2 linked regions of the Rhodospirillum rubrum ATCC 11170 genome follow. Each later gene encodes a partner of the first gene's protein in a complex. Links are inferred from orthologs where the notes say so. Each region holds a gene or a part of one and is shown in the gene's direction. Other genes may lie near its edges.

Evidence for each region.
Region 2: the proteins of RRU_RS17940 (region 1) and dnaN are in contact, whole or in part, in a cryo-EM structure (PDB 8GIZ), measured with the Escherichia coli proteins. The link is inferred for Rhodospirillum rubrum ATCC 11170 from one-to-one orthologs.

What each region holds. Positions count from the first base shown.
Region 1 is NC_007643.1:3,991,978-4,004,672, reverse strand. The notes cover bases 5,662-8,623. They hold RRU_RS17940 (DNA polymerase III subunit gamma/tau), read left to right. Parts: upstream 5,662-6,133; coding sequence 6,134-8,113; downstream 8,114-8,623. Other genes in these bases: recR (recombination mediator RecR), read left to right, coding at 8,462-8,623; RRU_RS17935 (YbaB/EbfC family nucleoid-associated protein), read left to right, coding at 8,110-8,433; bfr (bacterioferritin), read left to right, coding at 5,662-5,871. In the rest of the region: dapD (2,3,4,5-tetrahydropyridine-2,6-dicarboxylate N-succinyltransferase), read right to left, coding at 1-579; RRU_RS17970 (sensor domain-containing diguanylate cyclase), read left to right, coding at 825-2,582; RRU_RS17965 (MFS transporter), read right to left, coding at 2,545-3,762; RRU_RS17960 (LysR family transcriptional regulator), read left to right, coding at 3,870-4,751; RRU_RS17955 (SufE family protein), read right to left, coding at 4,763-5,179; more of bfr, read left to right, coding at 5,386-5,661; more of recR, read left to right, coding at 8,624-9,055; RRU_RS17925 (hypothetical protein), read left to right, coding at 9,143-9,760; RRU_RS17920 (hypothetical protein), read left to right, coding at 9,898-10,608; RRU_RS17915 (Lrp/AsnC family transcriptional regulator), read right to left, coding at 10,727-11,152; RRU_RS17910 (dimethylarginine dimethylaminohydrolase family protein), read left to right, coding at 11,331-12,215; rocD (ornithine--oxo-acid transaminase), read left to right, coding at 12,229-12,695. UniProt on the Escherichia coli protein: Part of the beta sliding clamp loading complex, which hydrolyzes ATP to load the beta clamp onto primed DNA to form the DNA replication pre-initiation complex.
Region 2 is NC_007643.1:298-7,600, forward strand. The notes cover bases 858-3,753. They hold dnaN (DNA polymerase III subunit beta), read left to right. Parts: upstream 858-1,694; coding sequence 1,695-2,813; downstream 2,814-3,753. Other genes in these bases: dnaA (chromosomal replication initiator protein DnaA), read left to right, coding at 858-1,460; recF (DNA replication/repair protein RecF), read left to right, coding at 2,873-3,753. In the rest of the region: more of dnaA, read left to right, coding at 1-857; more of recF, read left to right, coding at 3,754-4,000; gyrB (DNA topoisomerase (ATP-hydrolyzing) subunit B), read left to right, coding at 4,065-6,473; RRU_RS00025 (killer suppression protein HigA), read left to right, coding at 6,887-7,231; RRU_RS00030 (ImmA/IrrE family metallo-endopeptidase), read left to right, coding at 7,218-7,303. UniProt on the Escherichia coli protein: Confers DNA tethering and processivity to DNA polymerases and other proteins. Acts as a clamp, forming a ring around DNA (a reaction catalyzed by the clamp-loading complex) which diffuses in an ATP-independent manner freely and bidirectionally along dsDNA.

The sequences.
Region 1 (12,695 bases):
GACCTCGGAGCGGGCGCCGATGAAGCAGTTGTCTTCGATGATCACCGGACCGGCCTGAAGGGGTTCCAGCACGCCGCCGATCCCCGCCCCGCCCGACAGATGAACGTTGCGCCCGATCTGGGCGCAAGACCCCACGGTCGCCCAGGTGTCGATCATCGCCCCGGATTCGACGCGGGCGCCGAGGTTGACGAAGCTGGGCATCAGCACGACGCCCGGCGCGATATGGGCCGAGCGGCGGACGATGGCGCCGGGAACGGCGCGGAATCCGGCGGCGCGGAAGCGGTCTTCCCCCCAGCCGGCGAATTTGGAGGGAACCTTGTCCCACCAGGTGGCGCCGCCCGGCGCGCCGGAAACCGGTGTCATGTCGTTGAGGCGGAAGGACAGCAGCACCGCCATCTTCAGCCACTGATGGACAACCCAGGTCTCGCCGATCTTTTCGGCGACGCGATAGATCCCGGCGTCCAGGCCGTCGAGCACGGCCTCGACCGCGTCGCGCACGGCTCCCCGCGTCTCCAGGGTCACGCCCTCGCGGCTCTCCCAGGCGGCCTCGATGGTGGTCTGCAAGCTCGGCGTGGTCATGGCGCGCGGGTGTCCCTGGGCGAAGCCCCGGTCGGGGCGGTTGAAAAGGATCCGATAGTCGTGGATGGTGGTCAACCATAGCCGGCCGGTTGTCCAAGTCAATCGCCCTGCCGGCCGGAAACGCGCCGGACCGCCCTTCCGTTGACGCGACGGGCGCCCCTTCGTAAGGTGCGACCGCATCCCGTTTCGACTCCGACCCTTCCAACAAGGGGCGCGGTCGGGAGCCTTACAGGAGAGAGGTCAGGGTGGCCGAGGTCAAGACACGCGACGAGCACGACGAGGAGCCTCCGCGGTTCGACGCCCAGGCCGCCACCATCGCGCCGGAGACGATCCTTCTGCACCCCGGCCCGGCGGCCATCGTCGCGCTGGGCGGCGGCGAGGCCCTGTGCAACGCCCTGGGCGAACCCCTGCGCCCGCTGTTTTCGCCGGAAGCCGCCGACAGCCTGTTGCCGGAGATCCGCAGCGCCCTGGAAACCGGCGTTCCCCAGCAAAAGGTCGTGGATGTCGGGCGCGACGGCCTGCCCGCCCAATTCGACCTGATCATCCTGCCCACCGCCGAGCCGGGCCGGGTGGTGGTGATCGGCCGCGACGTCACCTTGGAAAGAACCCTGCGCAAGGCGCTGACCGACAGCCGCCAGCGCTATAAGGATTTCGTCGATCTGTCGATCGACTTCACCTGGGAAACCGGACCGGACGGCCGCTTCGTTTTCGTTTCCCCCGATGGCGCCCTTGGCTATGCCGCCCGCGATCTGGTGGGCGCCCTGCCCTGGACCTTGATGGACATCACCGATGCCCAATCGGGGGCGACGGTCTTCAACTCGCCGGTCCGGGTCAAGGATGTCGATATCTGGGTCCGCCGCCGCGACGGCACTCTGGCTTGTCTCAAGACCTCCTCGATGCCGGTTTTCGACGCCAGCGGCGAATGGAGCGGCGGCCGGGGCGTCTGCCACGACATCACCGAACAGCACGACCGCGACAAGGCGCTGGCCCGGGCGCTCAACCGCCAACGCGTCGTCGCCAATGTCGAGCGCACCTTCCGCGACGAGATTGACCCCTCCAATATGCTCAATGTCGCCGCTGAAGCCCTGGCCCGCAGCGTAGGCGGTGATGGTTGCCTAATTTATCGGGCGGCGCTTGATGATGGCCCCGACCGGCCGTTCCTGCCGCGCGGACGTTTCGGCGAAGGCGGTGACGAAAAGGTCGTCCTTACCCTTGAGGCCCTAGGCGAGGGAGCCCACGCCCAGACCACCCCCGATGGGAAGTGGACCGTGCTGGTCGCGGCGTCGCGCTATCGCCGCCAGATCAACGGCGCGGTGGTGCTGTGGCGGCGCATCGAACGCGGCGCGTGGAGCGAGGATGATCATCTGCTGATCGTCGATGTCGCCAATCAGATCGGCAGCGCCAATGAACAGATCGGTCAGCACGACCGCATCATCTCCATGTCGCGCACCGACGGGTTGACCGGCCTGCTCAACCGCCGGGCGTTTTTCGACGACATGGACCGCCGGCTGAAAGGGCCTCCCGGGCTGGTCGAGCGCCGCGCCGGCGAGGAGGCGGCCCGCCGCTCCGAGCGGCCGGCGCGCTCGGCCCTGCTGTATATCGATCTGGACAACTTCAAATGGGTCAATGACGCCCATGGCCATCTGCGCGGTGACGAGGCGTTGATGACGGTGCGCAAGATCCTGACCGATCATACCCGGGCCACCGATATCGTCGCCCGCCTGGGCGGTGACGAATTCGCCATTTGGCTCGAGGGGGCCGACGCCGAGGCGGCCAGCGCTAAGGCCGCCGAGATCTTGGCCGAAGACGCCCTCTTGCGCCCCTTCGACGGCTCGCCCGACCGACCGCTGTCGTTGTCGATCGGGCTGGCCATCCATGATCCGGCCTCGGGCGAGGGAGTGGAGGATCTGACGGCGCGGGCCGATATGGCCATGTATGCCGCCAAACACGGCGGCAAGGGGCGCTTCAGTCTGTCGCTGCCGCCGCCGCACACTCCGACCTGATCGGCCGGCCAAGGCGCAAGATCCCCAGGGCGAGGATCGCCAGCCCGGCGCCATAGCCGCTGACCGCCGCCCAGCCGCCCAAGCTCCAGGCCAGGGTCGCCCCGGCCGATCCGCCGGCGCCTCCCAGGAACATACCGCTCATGAATACGGTGTTGAGGCGGCTGCGCGCCTCGGGGCGCAGCGCATAGACCACATGCTGATTGGACACCAGGGCGCTTTGAGTGCCGAGATCAAGGGCGATGACGCCGACCACCAGCCCAAGGACGCTTGCCCACAGGGCGACAATCGCCCAGGACACCAGAACCAGCGACGCGCCGAGGACGATCACCGGCCCCGGTCCGCGATGATCGGCCAGCCGCCCGGCCAGCGGCGCCGCCACCACCCCGACCGCGCCGATAACCCCGAACAGGCCGGCGACATCGGCGCCCAGCCCCAGGGCGGGCTCTTGCAGATGAAGCGCCAGAACCGTCCAGAAGACCGAGAACGAGCCAAAGAGGGCGGCCTGCGTCAGCGTCGCCCGCCGCAGGGCCGGTTCGTCGCGCCAGAGATGGGCGAGCGAACGCAAGGCTTGGCCGTAGCGCAGGCCCTGCGGCGGAACGACCCGGCGCGGCAGCACGGCGGCCATCAACCCGGCGGCGGCCAGGACCAGCGGCACGCCCAGCCAGAACATCTCGCGCCATCCCAGATGGGTGGCGACGACGCCGGCCAGGGTCCGGCTGAGCAAGATCCCGCAAAGCAGCCCGCCCATCACCGTGCCGATGATCCGCCCGCGCTGGCCGTCGGGCGCCAGGGCGGCGGCAAACGGCACGATATGCTGGGCCACCGTCGCCCCGGCGCCAACCAGTAGCGAGGCGCCGACCAGCACCCCGGCCGTTGGCGCCAGCGCCGTCAGACAAAGCGTCGCGGCCAAAGCCAGGAACTGGCCGATGATCAGACGCCGCCGGTCGACAAGATCCCCCAGCGGCACCAGCAGAAACAAACCCAGGGCATAGCCCAATTGGGTCACCGTCGGGATCAGGCCCGGGCTGGCCGAGCCGGGGAAGGCGTCTTCGATGAGGCCGAGCATCGGCTGATTATAGTAGATGTTGGCGACGGCCAGCCCAGCGGCGGCGGCCATGGCGAAGGTCGCCCCGCGACCAAGGGCGGGCCGGGGAGAGGGGAATACGGCGGGTTCGGACATGGGGCGCGACCTTTTTGGCGGGATCTGGGATGCCGAAGTGATAGCCCCCTCAACGGTTTTCGTGTAGGTGGTGGAAGTGAGCAGCCTGTATATCGGAAAGTGATAGAATGGATACGGAGGCCGTCACCGTTTTCGTCACCGCCGCCGCGGCCGGCAGCCTGTCCGCCGCCGCCCGCCGGCTGGCGATCACACCGATGACGGCGACGCGCCGTCTTGCCGGGTTGGAGCGGGTGCTTGGCCTGCGGCTGATGCAGCGCACCACGCGCGCGGTGTCGCTTACCCCCGAGGGTGAGGCTTTCCTGCCCTATGCCCAGGCCATGGTGGAAAGCGAAGCCGCCGGGCGGGCGATGCTGCGTTCGGCGGCCATCGGTGTTTCGGGACTGCTGCGCGTCACCACCCCGGCGGCCTTTGGCCGCAAGATCATCGCCCCGCTGATTCCCGGCTTGCTGCGCGCCCATCCCGAGCTGCGCATCGATCTTGATCTCAATGACGCGGTTGTCGATATCGTCGCCACCGGCGCCGATCTGGCGATCCGCATCGCCGTTTTGCGCGATAGCGCCCTGATCGCCCACAAGGTGGCGGCCAGCCCCCGGGTGTTATGCGCCGCCCCCGCCTACCTCGCCGAACGCGGCACCCCGCGCCTGCTCGCCGATCTGGCCGGCCACGACTGCCTGACCCAAACCGGCACCACCCATTGGCCCTTCCAGGCCGACCGCCGCGATCTCAAGGCGCGGGTCAACGGACGGTTTTCGGCGAACGGCATCGAAGCCCTGCACGGCGCCTGCCTGGGTGGCGCCGGCATCGCCCTGCTTGCTTTGTGGAACGTCGGCGACGATCTGGCGGCGGGTCGGCTGGTGCGGATCACCCTGGAGGACGCCGCCGCCCTTGATCTGTCGATCTGGGCCGTCTATCCCAGCGCCCGGTTCGTCCTGCCCAAGCTGCGGGTTTTCATCCAGGCCCTGGAAGGGGCCTTGCGCCCGGCGGCTTAGGCCAATCCGCTTTATGCGGCGCGGGCCATCGCCTGGATGGTGGCGATCATGCTGGCCACGCCGTTGCGGCGGTTGGGGCTGATGTGGCTGTCCAGGCCAAGCCGGGCGAAGATGCCGTCGGCGTCGATCGCCAGGATTTCTTCCGGGGTGCGGCCCGAAAAGATGATCATCATCACCGCCGCCAATCCGCGCACGATGTGGGCGTCGGAATCGACATGGAAGGTTAGCCGCTTGGGCGGGCCGGGATCGGGGAGGACGACCAGCCACACTTGGCTCATGCAGCCCCGTACCTTCGAGGCCTCGGTCTTTTCCGCTTCGGGCATCGGCGGCAGTTTCTTGCCCAGATCGATGATGTAGCGGTAGCGGTCTTCCCAATCGTCGAACAGGGCGAAATTTTCGGCCAGATCGTCCAGGGTCATCTGCGGCATGTCGCTCAAGGATCTTGTATCCCACACCGGACCGCGCCAAAGCGGCGGTCGTTGGTTTCCTTTTCCTTATACCCGCTCCCCGGACCCCGGCCAGGATTTTTGACCCGAAAAGGCGATGGTTTCCGCCTGGGCCCTGTAAGCCCGGGCCGCCGTCGCCCACTTAAGGATCCTGGCCCTGTTTTCACCCTAAGCCCACCGGAGGGGACATGAAAGGCAACGCCGCGATCCTGGCCGAGCTCAACACCCTGCTCGCCTATGAAATGACCGCATCCGATCAGTATTTCGTCCATGCCCATGTCTATAAGGACCTGGGCCTGCCCCGGCTCCATGCCCGGATCAAGCACGAGCAGGAAGAGGAACTCGAGCATGCCCGGGTGCTGATCGAGCGCATCTTGTTCCTGGAGGGCACCCCCGATCTTGGCCAGCGCCCGCCGACCTCGACCAGCCGCCATGTCCCCGAGATGCTCGCCCTTGATCTCGATACCGAACGCACGGTGGTCACCAACCTGCGCCGGGTCATCAAGCTGTGCGAGGCCGAAAAGGATTACGTGACCCGTCAGGCGCTGCTGCCTTTGCTGAACGACACCGAGGAGGATCACCTGTATTGGCTGGAACAGCAGCTGCGGCTGATCGAGCTGACCGGTCTGCAAAACTATCTGCAGGCCCAAATGGATCCGGCCGTCGCCGCCTGATCGGGCGGGTGAGGGCATGGCGCTCCCCTGGGGCGGCCGCGGGAATGTCGTCTTTCTTGCTCAAGCCCCCTTGCGCGCCGAGGGGAAAGACGGTTTATAGTGTCCTTGGAAGGCTGGCGTGGGCGTGGCTCTCGCCAACCCGGTCAGGTCCGGAAGGAAGCAGCCGTAACGAGTTCGTCGCGGGTCGCGTCCAGTCTTCCACCTTTTCTTCCCCTGTTTTCCGGGGTCGCCCGTCGGCCCCCTTGTGTTTCCGGGGTCTCCCATGCGCCCCGTTGACCCGGCCCCCGGTATGAGCGATCAGGTGACACCCGACTCCGAGGCCCCCTCCTCCGAGAAGCCTGCCGGTTCAAAAGCCACCCCGGCGTCCGCGCCCTACCGTGTTCTCGCCCGCAAATATCGCCCGGCGTCCTTTGACGCCCTGATCGGCCAGGAAGCCCTGGTCCGCACCCTGACCAACGCCATCGACAGCGGGCGACTGGCCCAGGCCTGGATGCTGACGGGCGTGCGCGGGGTGGGCAAGACCACCACCGCCCGGCTGATCGCCCGCGCCCTGAATTGCGTCGGCGCCGATGGCAAGGGGGGCGTGACCATCACGCCCTGCGGCGTCTGCGAGCATTGCAAGGCGATCGCCGAAGACCGCCATGTCGATGTGCTGGAGATGGACGCCGCCAGCCGCACCGGCGTTGGCGATATCCGCGAGATCCTTGATGGCGTGCGCTACCGCCCGGCGGTGGCCCGCACCAAGGTTTACATCATCGACGAAGTCCACATGCTCTCGACCGCCGCCTTCAACGCCCTGTTGAAGACGCTCGAAGAGCCGCCCGAGCATGTGAAATTCATTTTCGCCACCACCGAGATCCGCAAGGTCCCGGTCACCGTTCTGTCGCGCTGCCAACGCTTCGACCTGCGCCGGGTCAGCGCCGCCGAGCTTTCGGGCCATTTCCTGCGTATCGCCGGGCTGGAAGGCGCCGAGATCGCCCCAAGCGCCCTGACCCTGATCGCCCGCGCCGCCGATGGATCGGTGCGCGACGGCTTGTCGCTGCTTGATCAGGCGATCGCCCATGGCGGCGGCACGGTTTCCGAAGCCCAGGTCGCCGAGATGCTGGGACTGGCCGACCGCGCCCGCATCTTCGACCTGCTCGACGCCCTGCTCGCCGGCCGCATCGCCGAAAGCCTCGACCTCCTTGATCGGCAATACGCCCTGGGCGCCGATCCGCTGGTCATCGTTCAAGATCTGCTTGATCTCGTCCATTGGATGACGCGGGTGAAGGTGGTGCCGGTCTCGGCCGAGGATGCCGCCGTTCCCGAGGCCGAGCGCACCCGTGGCCGGGCGATGGCCGAGCGCTTGTCGATGGCGGTGCTGAACCGCTGCTGGCAGATCCTGCTCAAAGGCCTGGGCGAGGCGCGCGGCGCCCCGGTGCCGCTTCAGGCCGTCGAAATGGTGCTGATCCGTCTGGCCTATGCCAGCGACCTGCCCACCCCCGAGGAGGCCTTGAAGATGATCGCCGGCGGTGCCCAGCCCGCCGCCCCCCGCCCGCCGGCCCCCCACTCGCCCGCCGGTCCCCCCCCCGCCGCGCCGCCTCCCCCTTCGCCGCCGTCCCGGGCCGACGAGCCGCCGCGCCCGTCCCGCCCGTCGCAATCGAACGCCGGCGGCGGCGCCCTGGCCGTAGCGCCGGTGGAGGTCGCCCCCGATCCCCCGCCCCCGCCCCCGCCCCCGCCGGCCCCACCGGCCGCCGATCCGGCCGGCGCCTTCGACCCGGTGCCGCGCAGCTTCGCCCTGCTCGTCGATCTGTTCCGGCGCAAGCGCGAAGCCGTGGTCACCGGCCATCTGTATCGCGATGTCGAACTGGTGGGCTATGATCCCGAGGCTGGGCTGCTGGAGATCCATCCCCTGCCCGCCGCGCCGGCCAAACTGGCCGGCCAGATCACCCGCCTGCTCGGCGAATGGACCGGCCGGCGGTGGATGGTGACGCTGACCGACCGTCCCGGACAGCCGACCTTGCATGATGCCACCCAGGCCGATATCCATGCCCATCCGCTGGTCAAGGCGGTGCTGGACCGCTTTCCCGGGGCGGTGATCGGAACCATTCGCGAGCATCCCGGAGCCGTCGCGGCCGAGGCCGATTCGCCCGACCTCCTCGGCGATCCTGGCGAGGCTTATGGCGCGCCCGGCTTCGACACCCCGGCGGGCGCCGATCCAGACGATCTGTTCGACCCATTCATCGGAGACGACGAGACATGAAAAACATCGGGCAAATGCTCAAGCAGGCCCAGCAGCTGCAAACCCGCATGGCCGAAGTTCAAGAAGAGCTGAAGGCGATGGACGTCAGCGGCCAGTCGGCGGCCGGCATGTGCGTGGTAACCCTGGACGGCAAGGGCGGCGTGCGCTCGATCAAGATCGATCCCTCGCTGGTCGATCCCAAGGAAACCGAGGTCATGGAAGACCTGATCGTCGCCGCCTTCAACGACGCCAAGGCCAAGGTCGACGAGATGGTGAAGGAAAAGATGTCGGAACTGACCGGCGGGCTGAAGCTGCCGCCGGGCATGAGCCTGCCCTTCTGATCCCACGTCTTTTGTCCGGAGGGTCCCGGTGTCCGCGGGAGAGATCGACCGTCTGATCGGCCTGCTGGCCCGACTGCCCGGATTGGGTCCCCGTTCGGCCCGGCGCGCCGCTTTGCATCTGCTCAAGCGGCGCGAGAGCCTGATGGACCCCTTGATGGAGGCCCTGGGCGCGGTCGCCGCCTCGGTCCGCCTCTGCCCGGTCTGCGGCACTCTCGACACCCGCGCGCCCTGTTCGATCTGCGCCGATCCGCGCCGCGACGGAACGCTGATCTGCGTGGTGCGTGATGTCGCCGACCTCTGGGCCCTTGAACGCGGCGGGGTGTTTTCCGGGCGCTACCATGTTCTGGGCGGGCTGCTCTCGGCGATCGATGGCGTCGGTCCCGAGGATCTTGGTCTTGATCGCTTGGCAGCCCGCGTCGCCGAAGGCCCGGTGGTCGAGGTCATCCTGGCCCTGCCGGCCACCGTCGAGGGGCAGACCACCGCCCATGTCATCGCCGATCTTATCGAGCCAAAGGGAATAACCGTATCGGGATTGGCCCAGGGGGTTCCCGTGGGCGGCGAGTTGGACTATCTGGACGATGGCACCCTGACCGCCGCCCTGCGCGCCCGTCGCCCGGTTTGACCGCGCCGTCCGATCGCGCCCCCTGAGCGCGCCGCCGGGACGCGGCAGAGCCGATCCCTCCCCCGACCATCGCCAAAAGAGCCCGCCATGCGCCGTTTCCCCTTTCTTCCCCTTGTCGCGGCCTTGCTGGTGTCCCTGGTGACCGCCTGCGCCGGCTCTGCCCCGTCCACGCCCAAGCAGGCCGCCGTGCGCGTCGAGCGCACCCATCAATTGCCCCCCGCCCCCGCCCCTACCACCTTCGCTATCACGCCGCGCGACCGCGCCCAGGCCGCCGATCCGGCTTTCCAGGCGGCGGCCAATGTGGTCGCGCCGCTGCTCACCCGCCATGGCCATCGCTGGATCACCGGGACCGAGGCCCGTCGCGCCGTTTGGCGGGTGGGGCTGGAAACCACCATGTCCTCGTATAGCGACATGGCGCCGGCGGCGGGGGTCAGCTATCGCTTCGGCTGGAGCACCCCGGGCGGGCTGGCGATGGGCAAGGCTCCGGCGGGCGATATCGGCCCAGGCGCCCCGCCGACGATGATCGAGAAGCGGCTTTCGGTCACCATCACCGCCGAGGGCCGCACCGTCTACGAGGGGCGGGCCCTGCTGGTCGATGACGGCCGCGACCTGATGGATGCCCTGGTGCCGCTGGCCCGCGCCCTGTTCCTGCGCTTCCCCGGCCCCCAGGGCATCGATATGGGCGAGGCGCCCACCAAACCCTGATTCTTCGCCCCGCGCCGCGCCGGGACAGCGCAACAAATCCGACGATCGCGCGTTGGGCAACCGGGAGCCCTTTCGTTCGCACCGCGAGGAACAGACGTGGCTCCGCAAGAAGCCGTTCCAAGGAAGGACCGACCCCCATGCATAGCCTGACCAAAGCGACCCTGGCCGCGACCCTGATAACGACGCTGGGTTGGCAGGCCCACGCCCAAAGCTCCAGCGAGATTCTGGTGCCGCCCATGCGCGAGAGCAGCACGCCCTATAGCGCCATGTCGCCCTATAGCCCCACCGCCCCGGCGACGACCGCACCCGGCTATGGGGCCCCGACGAGCCCGGCGGCCCCGACCACCGCCGAGGGTGTTCATTACCGCTCGGTGACGGTGCCGTCCGCGACGCCGGGCTATTCGACGACAACGACGACGATCACCCCTTTGCCGTCAAACCCGAGCTATGCGCCTCCCCCCACGGTGGGGACCGGGTATTCCGCTCCGACGGGGAGCATGGGCTACTCGACGACGACCACCACCATCGCTCCCGCCCCCGCCCCCACCGGGGCGAACCCGACCGTGACCTACGCGCCGCTGCCCTCGACGCCGACCCCGGCGATTTCCCAGGTAGACGCGGCCAATGCCGCGACGCCTTTGGAAGCCAGCAGCCAGGGCATCCGTCCGTCGCTTCAGCATCGTCAACCCGGCGCCTCGGCCCAGGATGAATTGAACCGCCTGGACCCGACCATCCGCACCGATAGCGGCAGCCTCTGGGTGCGCAGCCCCAATGGCGGCTATGTCCAGAAGGGCGGCTCGGTCGGCGGAAGCGCCGGCGAATGGTACGGCGACACCAAGGCCCGCTAAGGGTTTAGGGACAGTCCCGAGCGATCGGAACCAAAGTGCGACGACGATTTGCCCGACGATCAAGATCGTAGAGCGGCGATGGCGCGGAAGGCCGGTGTCTGCCTTTCCGCCCGCCGCTCTACCCCTTGTGCGGCGTCAGCAGAACCAGGGTTTCCGTATCGGTGACGCCGCCCAGGGCGCGGATCTGGCCGATCGCCCGGTCAAGGTCTTCCAGGGTATCGGCGGCCAGATCGACCATGATGTCCCAGCGGCCGTTGGTGGTATGCACGCCGCGCGCTTCGGGAATGCGCTTGAGCGCGGCGAGGATGGCCGAAGCGTCGCGGGTTTGTTCCGAGACTAGGCACACCGCGCGCACCCCCGATCCGGCTTCCGAGCGCAGCCGCAGCGTAAACCCCAGAACCTCGCCGCTGTCGCGCAGACGATCGATGCGGTTTTGCACGGTGCCGCGCGATACCCCCAGGGCATGGGCGAGCGAGGACACCGGCAGCCGCGCATCCTCGCGCAGCAGGCCGATCAGCCGACGATCAAGATCATCAAGGGTCATGGGCGCTCCTTATCGGCCAACCCCACAGCGCCCATCTTCGCGGCGGCTCTGACAGTTTGCGCGGGATGCCTAGCATACTGCTTTATTTCTGGCATTTCGCTGACGAGTTTTAGTCTTTTCGTTGGGTCCCTCGTTTCGCATCTTCTGCCTATCGACACCCCCCGCGAACGAGGCCCCCATGCCCACCGCCCCCCGTATCCTGATGACCCGCCCCGACCATTACGGGGTCACCTATGCGATTAATCCGTGGATGACTCCCGAAAGCTGGGCCGGCAACCAGACGGTGGCGCTGGCCGAGGCCGCCACCCAGTGGCAGGCCCTGGCCGATGCCCTGGGCGCCGTCGGCTTCGCTTTGGAAATCCTCCCCGGCCAGCCCGGTCTGCCCGATATGGTGTTTCCGGCCAATGCGGCCATCGTGTTTGATGGCATCGCCCTGGTCGCGCGCTTCCGCCATCCCGAGCGTCAGGGCGAGGAAGCCCATTTCCACGCCGCCTTCGAGGCCCTGCGCCAGCGCGGCCTGCTGAGCGCCGTTCATTCCCTGCCCGAGGGCGTGTTCCAGGAAGGGGCCGGCGATTGCCTGTGGGACGCCAGCCGCCAGCTGTTCTTCGCCGCCCACGGCCCGCGCTCCAGCCGCGCCTCGATCGAGGTGATCGCCGAGACCTTCGGCCAGGAGATCGTCCGCCTGGAACTGGTCGATCCGCGCTTCTATCATCTTGATACCTGCTTTTGCGTGCTGCCCGGCGGCGAGGTTCTGACCTTCACCCCGGCGCTGTCGACCGCCTCGCTGGAGCGCCTGCGCGCCGTCGTCGCCCCCGAGATGCTGATCGAAGCCGATTTCGCCGCCGCCAGCGCCTTTAGCATCAATGCCGTGGCCCATGGCCGCGAGGTGGTGATGGCCAATCCGCCGGCCTCGTTGCGCGCCCTCCTCGAAGAGCGCGGCTACCATGTCCATGGTCTTGAGCTTGGCCGCTTCATGCAGTCGGGGGGCGGGTCCTATTGCATGACCCTGCGCCTTGATCGCCGGGCCCGGGCCGCCGTCCGCGCCACCGCCGCCGCCGAATAAAGGAGTCCACCCCATGACCTCCCTCGCCCCGCCCCTCGCCGCCGGCCTCGCCTCGCCCACCCCCGAGGATCTCCGCGACTATCTGGAGGTCGAGCATCGCCTGGGCGCGCATAACTACAAGCCGCTTGATGTCGTGCTGACCCGGGGCCAGGGGGTTTGGGTGTGGGATGTCGCTGGACGGCGTTACCTGGATTGCCTGTCGGCCTATTCGGCGGTCAACCAGGGTCATTGCCATCCGCGCATCCTCGAGGCGCTGATCGCCCAGGCCGGACGGCTGACCCTGACCAGCCGGGCCTTCCATAACGACCAGTTGGCCCCCTTCTACGAGGAAATCTGCGCGCTGACGGGCAGCCACAAGGTGCTGCCGATGAACAGCGGCGCCGAGGCCGTCGAATCGGCGCTGAAATGCGTGCGCAAATGGGGCTATCGCGAAAAGGGGGTGGCCGAGGATCAGGCCGAGATCATCGTCTGTTCCGACAA
Region 2 (7,303 bases), 4.0 Mb from region 1 along the record:
TGAGTGCCAGTTGGGACCGGGTGCGCGGCTTCTTGAAGCGGGAATTCGGCGACTCCGCCTATCGGACCTGGGTCGTGCCGATGACCCTGGTCGCGGCGGTGGAGGGCGAGGTGCGTCTGGCCGTGCCGACGCGTTTCATGCGCGACTGGGTGATGAACCATTACGGGGATCGCATCCGCTCGCTGTGGGCGGCCGAGGATTCGTCGATTCGCTATGTCGATTTCATCGTCGAGAGCGCGCCCGCTCCCGCTCCGCCGGCCCGCGCCGGTCAGGACGCCGACAGGGCGGAGGGCGCCTCCGATCCGGCGGCGGGCCAGCGGCCGGCCGAGGCCGGCGCCCCACGCCCCGCCGCGCGCGCTTCGCGGACCATGGTGCGGGTGGCGGCCGAGGGTGGCGCCGAAGGAGCCGACTCGGCGCCGGCCCCCCTTGACGACGGCATTTCCGCCCCGCTCGATCCGCGCTTCACCTTTGATAACTTCGTTGTCGGCAAGCCCAATGAGTTCGCCTATGCGGCGGCCAAACGGGTGGCCGATTCCACGGGGGTCGCCTTCAACCCCTTGTTCCTTTATGGCGGCGTCGGTCTGGGCAAGACCCATCTGATGCATGCGATCGCCCGGGGCATCCGCGAGGCCTCGCCGCATCGCCGGGTGATCTATCTGTCGGCCGAGCAGTTCATGCACCGCTTCATCCGCGCCCTGCGCCAGCAAGACACCATGTCGTTCAAGGAGCAGTTCCGCAGCGTCGAAGTGCTGATGGTCGATGACATTCAGTTCATCAGCGGCAAGGACAGCACCCAGGAAGAATTCTTCCACACCTTCAACGCCCTGGTCGATCAGGGCAGCCAGATCGTGCTGTCGGCCGACAAATCGCCCACCGATCTGGAAAACATCGGCGCCCGCCTGCGCTCGCGCATGGCCTGCGGTCTGGTTGCCGATCTCCATCCCACCACCTATGAGCTGCGCCTGGGCATTCTTGAATCGAAGGCCGAGCACATGGGCGTTTCCGTGCCCGAAAAGGTCCTTGAATTCATCGCCCATAAGATCGCGTCGAACGGCCGCGAGGTTGAGGGCGCCCTGATCCGCCTGATCGCCCATGCTCAACTGGTCGGCCGCGATCTGACCCTGGAAACCGCCCAGGATGTTCTGCACGACCTGCTGCGCACCTATGACAAGCGCGTCACCGTCGACGAAATTCAAAAGAAGGTCGCCGAGCACTTCAAGATCCGCCTCGCCGATATGCATTCGGCCCGCCGCGCCCGGGCGGTGGCCCGGCCCCGGCAGGTGGCGATGTATCTCTGCAAGCAGCTGACCAGCCGTTCGCTGCCCGAAATCGGCAAAAGCTTCGGTGGCCGCGACCACACCACGGTCATGCATGCGGTGCGCAAGGTCGAGGAACTGATCCTGGCCGATGGCACCTTCGCCGAGGATGTCGAACTGCTGCGGCGCATGCTCGAGGCCTGACGCCTCCGGCCCCCGGCGACTCCGTTTCCCGCCCCGGTTTTCGCCGTCTGCGGTTGAAAGGGAGGCGCCCCCTTCTCCTTGCGGGCGTCGCCTGACGCGGAAAGCGCTTGGGCGGGGGCCGTGGTCTGCGTATACTTCCCGCCCTTTCGGCGCTGTCTCCCGTCGCCGATCTCCCCTTCCCGTGCGGTCGGTCCCCCGGGGGCCAACCGTCCCGACACCGGTTCAGGCCCGCCCATGAAGCTGACGATCGAGCGCACCGCCCTTCTCAAGTCCTTGGGACACGTCCAGAGCGTCGTCGAGCGGCGCAATACGATTCCCATCTTGTCGAACGTGCGGATGGAAACCGGCGAGAGCGGCTTCAGCCTGAACGCCACCGACATGGACCTGGAGATCGTCGAGACGGTGACGGCGACCACCCTGGCCCCGGGAGCGACCACGGCGCCGGCCCATACCCTGTATGACATCGTCCGCAAGCTGCCCGACGGCAGCCAGGTGGAATTGAGCTATGACGGCAACGACGGCCAGCTGGTGCTCAAGGCCGGGCGCTCGCGGTTTTCGCTGTCGTGCCTGCCGGTCGAGGATTTTCCCGCGCTCAGCGCCGGCGAGTTCAGTCACAGCTTCTCGCTGCCGGCGACCGATCTGCGCGGTCTGATCGATCGCACGCGCTTTGCCATCTCCACCGAGGAAACCCGCTACTACCTCAACGGCATCTATCTGCACGCCACGGAAAGCGCCGGGGTGCCGGTGTTGCGCGCCGTGGCCACCGATGGCCACCGTTTGGCCCGCGCCGAGATTCCCTTGCCCGCCGGCGCCGCCGGCATGCCCGGGGTGATCGTGCCGCGCAAGACCGTGGGCGAATTGCGCAAGCTGATCGAAGAGACCGGCATGGATATCACCGTCGGGCTGTCCGAGCAGAAGATCCGCTTCGATTTCGACGAAACCCGCCTGACCTCCAAACTGATCGACGGCACTTTCCCCGATTACGAGCGCGTGATCCCGACCGAAAACGACAAGGTTCTGGAAGTCGATTGCAAGCTTTTCGCCCAGGCCGCCGACCGGGTGTCGGCGATCTCGACGGAAAAGTCCCGGGCCATCAAGGTTGCCGTCGCCAAGGGTACGATGACGCTTTCGGCTTCGAGTCCCGATGCCGGCAGCGCCGTCGAGGAGATCGAGGCGGCCTATCAGTCGACCTCGCTCGAGATCGGCTTCAATTCCCGCTACCTGCTCGACATTCTCGGTCAGGTCGAGGGGGGATCGGTGCGCCTGACCTTTGCCGACGCCGCCTCGCCGACGGTCATTCGCGACGTCGCCGACGCCTCGGCCGTCTATGTGCTGATGCCGATGCGGGTGTGACGACGCCGCCCCTTTCCGCCGCGTCCGACCGGCCGCCCCCTGGAGGGCCAAGGGGCGTCGTGGTCGAGCGGCTGACCCTGACCGCCTTTCGCTGCTACGACCGGCTGCGCCTGGATGTCGGACCCCGGCCCCTGGTGCTGACCGGTCCCAATGGCGCGGGCAAGACCAATCTGCTGGAAGCCCTGTCGTTTCTCGCCCCGGGGCGCGGCTTGCGACGGGCGGCTCTGGCCGATCCCTGCCGCCGGGTCGGGGGCGACGCCGCGACGGCGGGCCCGCCCTGGGCGGTGGCCGCCCATCTGCGGTTGCCGGCGGGGCCGGGAACCCTGGGGCGCGGCGTCGATGTCGGCACCGGCCTTGAGCGGGCGACGGCGGGCGAGCGCCGTCTGGTGCGCATCGATGGGGCGACGGCCGGTCAGGCGGCGCTGGGCGATCTGTTCTCGGTGCTGTGGCTGACCCCGGAAATGGACGGGTTGTTTCGCGGCGGGGCGAGCGAGCGCCGGCGCTTTCTTGACCGTCTGGTCAATGGCCTTGATCCCGATCACGCCGGACGCACCGCCGCTTACGCCCAGGCCCAGCGCGAACGCGCCCGCCTGCTGCGCGAGGGACGGGCGTCGCGCGGCTGGCTGGACGGGCTGGAAGACGTGATGGCCCGCCATGGCGTGGCGATCGTCGCGGCGCGCCGCGATCTGGTCGACCGCCTGGGGGCGGCGGTGCGCGCCGCCACCGGGCCGTTTCCCGGGGCGCGGATCGATCTGGTCTCCGAGGTCGACGGCTGGCTGGCCGCCGGCCCGGCCCTGGCCGCCGAAGACCGCCTGCGCGCCGCCCTGGCCATGGCGCGCGGACCCGAGGCGCCGGCCCCGGGACCGCACCGCGATGATCTGGCGGTGCGCCACGGCCCCAAGGACATTCCCGCCGTCCAGGCCTCGACCGGCGAGCAGAAGGCGGTGCTGATCGCCCTGATCCTGGCCCAGGCCCGGGTCCAGGAGGCCGCCCGCGCCGTGGCGCCGCTGCTGTTGCTCGACGAGGGCGTGGCCCATCTCGATGCGCCGCGCCGCGCCGCCCTGGGCGAGGCCCTGAGCGGCCAGGGACTTCAGGCCTGGGTCTCGGGAACGGAGGCGCAAGCTTTTGACTCCTGGGCCAAAAACGCTCAATTCCTGCGCATCGCCGAGGGGGCCGTGCTAGACTAGCAAAGCCCCCGTTGCCGGCTTTCGGGCCGGACCTTTCCACGTAGACAACAAGAAGACCGCTCCCATGACCCAGCAGGCCTATACATCCGAATCCATCAAGGTTCTCAAAGGACTGGAGGCGGTGCGCAAGCGCCCCGGCATGTACATCGGCGATACCGACGACGGGTCAGGCCTGCACCACATGGTCTATGAGGTGGTTGATAACGCCATCGACGAGGCGCTCGCCGGTTACTGCGATCACTCCGAGGTCATTCTCAACGGCGATGGCTCGGTGACGGTCTGTGACAATGGCCGCGGCATCCCCGTCGATATCCACCGCGAGGAGGGGGTGAGCGCCGCCGAGGTGATCATGACCCAGCTGCATGCCGGCGGAAAGTTCGACCAGAATTCCTACAAGGTGTCGGGCGGGCTGCACGGCGTGGGCGTATCGGTGGTCAACGCCCTGTCGGACTGGCTTGATCTGCGCATCTGGCGCGACGGCAAGGAACACTACGTGCGCTTCGAGCACGGCGAGGTGGTGGCGCCGCTGAAGGTGGTGGGCGACTGCGGCGACCGCACCGGCACCGAGATCACCTTTTTGGCCTCGCCGGCGATCTTCGCCATCACCACCTATGATTACGCCACCCTGGAGCATCGCCTGCGCGAGCTGGCCTTCCTCAATTCCGGGGTGCGGCTGCTGTTGACCGACAAGCGCGGCACCGAGCCGCGCACCACCAAATTCCACTACGACGGCGGCATCGAGGAATTCGTCCGCTATCTCGACAAGTCGAAAACCGTTCTGCACAGCCCGCCGGTCACGGCGATCGGCGAACGCGACGGCATGATCGTGGAACTGTCGCTGGAATGGACCGACAGCTACCACGAGACGGTGCTGTGCTTCACCAACAACATCCCCCAGCGCGATGGCGGCACCCATATGGCCGGCTTCCGCGGCGGTCTGACCCGCACCCTCAACAGCTACGCCCAAGACAGCGGGCTGATGAAAAAGGAAAAGGTGACGCTGACCGGCGATGACATGCGCGAGGGGTTGACCTGCGTGCTGTCGGTCAAGGTTCCCGATCCCAAGTTCTCCAGCCAGACCAAGGAAAAGCTGGTTTCAAGCGAGGTTCGGCCGGTGGTCGAGGCCGTGGTCGTCGAGCGTCTGGGCCAGTGGCTGGAGGAACACCCTCAGGAGGCCCGCAAGATCATCGGCAAGGTGGTGGAAGCCGCCGCCGCCCGCGAGGCCGCCCGCCGCGCCCGCGAACTGACCCGGCGCAAGGGCGCGCTCGACATGGCCAGCCTGCCCGGCAAGCTGGCCGACTGTCAGAACCGCGATCCGGCCCAGTCCGAACTGTTCATCGTCGAGGGAGACTCCGCCGGCGGCTCGGCCAAGCAGGGGCGCGATCGCGGCTATCAGGCGATCTTGCCGTTGCGCGGCAAGATCCTCAACGTCGAGCGGGCGCGCTTTGACAAGATGCTATCCTCGGCGGAAATCGGCACGCTGATCGCCGCGCTTGGCACCGGCATCGGCAAGGATGATTTCGATGTCGGCAAGGCCCGCTACCACAAGATCATCATCATGACCGACGCCGACGTCGACGGCAGCCATATCCGCACCCTGCTGTTGACCTTCTTCTTCCGCCAGATGCCCGAGGTCGTCGAGAAGGGCTATCTTTATATCGCCCAGCCGCCGCTGTATCGGGCCAAGCGCGGCAATTCCGAGCAGTACCTCAAGGACGACCGCGAGCTTGAGGACTATCTGCTGGATACCGGCCTGGATGAGACCGTCTACACCACCGCCGCCGGCGTGCAGATGGCCGGTCCCGATCTGCGCGCCCTGGTCGAACGCGCCCGCCTTGCGCGCAACGCCATCGCCGCCATGGGCCGCAAGGTGCCGTGGGTCTTGCTTGAACAGGCGGCGGTCGCCGGGGCCTTCCATACCGAGATCGTCAATGACGACGCCCGCGCCAGCGCCGCGGCCGCCGATGTCGCCCGCCGGATCGACGCCCTGGAAAGCCCGCTGGAACGCGGCTGGACCGGCACCCTGGCCGCCGGGGGCGGCATGGTGTTCCAGCGCACGCTGCGCGGGGTGACCGAGACCCATGTCATCGATCCCCAGGTCATCCACAGCACCGAGGCCCGCCGGCTTGACTCCATGGCGGCCGCCTTGCGCGAATTCTATGAGCAGCCCGGTCGCCTGCGGATCAAGGACGGCGACCAGATCATCCCCGGCCCGATGACCTTGATCAACGCCGTGATGGCCGCCGGCCGCAAGGGCATCGCCATCCAGCGCTATAAGGGCCTGGGCGAGATGAACCCCGAGCAGCTGTGGGAAACCACCCTTGATCCCAATGTGCGCCGCCTGCTGCAGGTGAAGGTCAATCAGGTCAGCGACGCCGAGGATGTGTTCAGCACCCTGATGGGCGACATCGTCGAACCCCGCCGCGACTTTATCCAAGACAACGCCCTGAACGTCCAGAACCTGGACGTTTAAGGCAAATCCCGAGCGATCTGAACCAGATCGCGACGACGATTTGCTTCGCGATCAAGATCTTAGAGCGGTGTGCGGGGACCATATTTCCCCCACACCGCCCTAAGGGGACGCCCCCGCCCCCTCCTGCCGACTAAAAACCCCCGCTGGCGCAAGCCGGCGGGGGTTTTGTTTGGGAAAAACCGTTGGGGCGGAGGGACGGGCGCTTGGCGGCGAAAATAGATCCTGGAAAATTAACTTATGGTGGTGGTTTCTAGTTGGCATGGGGTAGGATTTTCCGCTTAGGCAAGGGTCTTCAAGAGGTTAGGAAAACAGGGTCCACAGTCTATGCGGGAGCCGTCTGTCGGGCTCGTCGCGGTCCTCCTTGATTTTTTGGCAAAAGGCTTTACCTATCACGTTAAGTCCAGGGGGCGTCCGTGCTGGTTAGCTACGCTACAACCAAGCTGCTCAAGCTCTGTACGACGCAGCAAAAGCTGGTAAAGGCCTTTGGAAAACCCTGTGCCGAGGAAATCGAGGATCGAATCACGACCCTGATGGCGATGCCAACGCTGGGCGACATTCCGATCTATCCGCCGGAGCGTCGGCATAAGCTGGACGGCAGGAGGAAGGGGCAGTGGGCCGTGGAGGCGCATGGGGGTGTGCGTATCTGCCTTGTCCCGGCGAACACCCCTCTTCCGCGCTGCGCCGATGGAAGCGTTGACCTTACGTTGGTAACCGAGGTCGAGATCGTGTTTGTGGGGGATTATCATGGAGAAAGCTGAGCGGCTGACGGGTACGCCCGATTATGCGGTGCTCCCCGGGCGCATTCTCGATAAGACCCTGGCGGGGCGTGG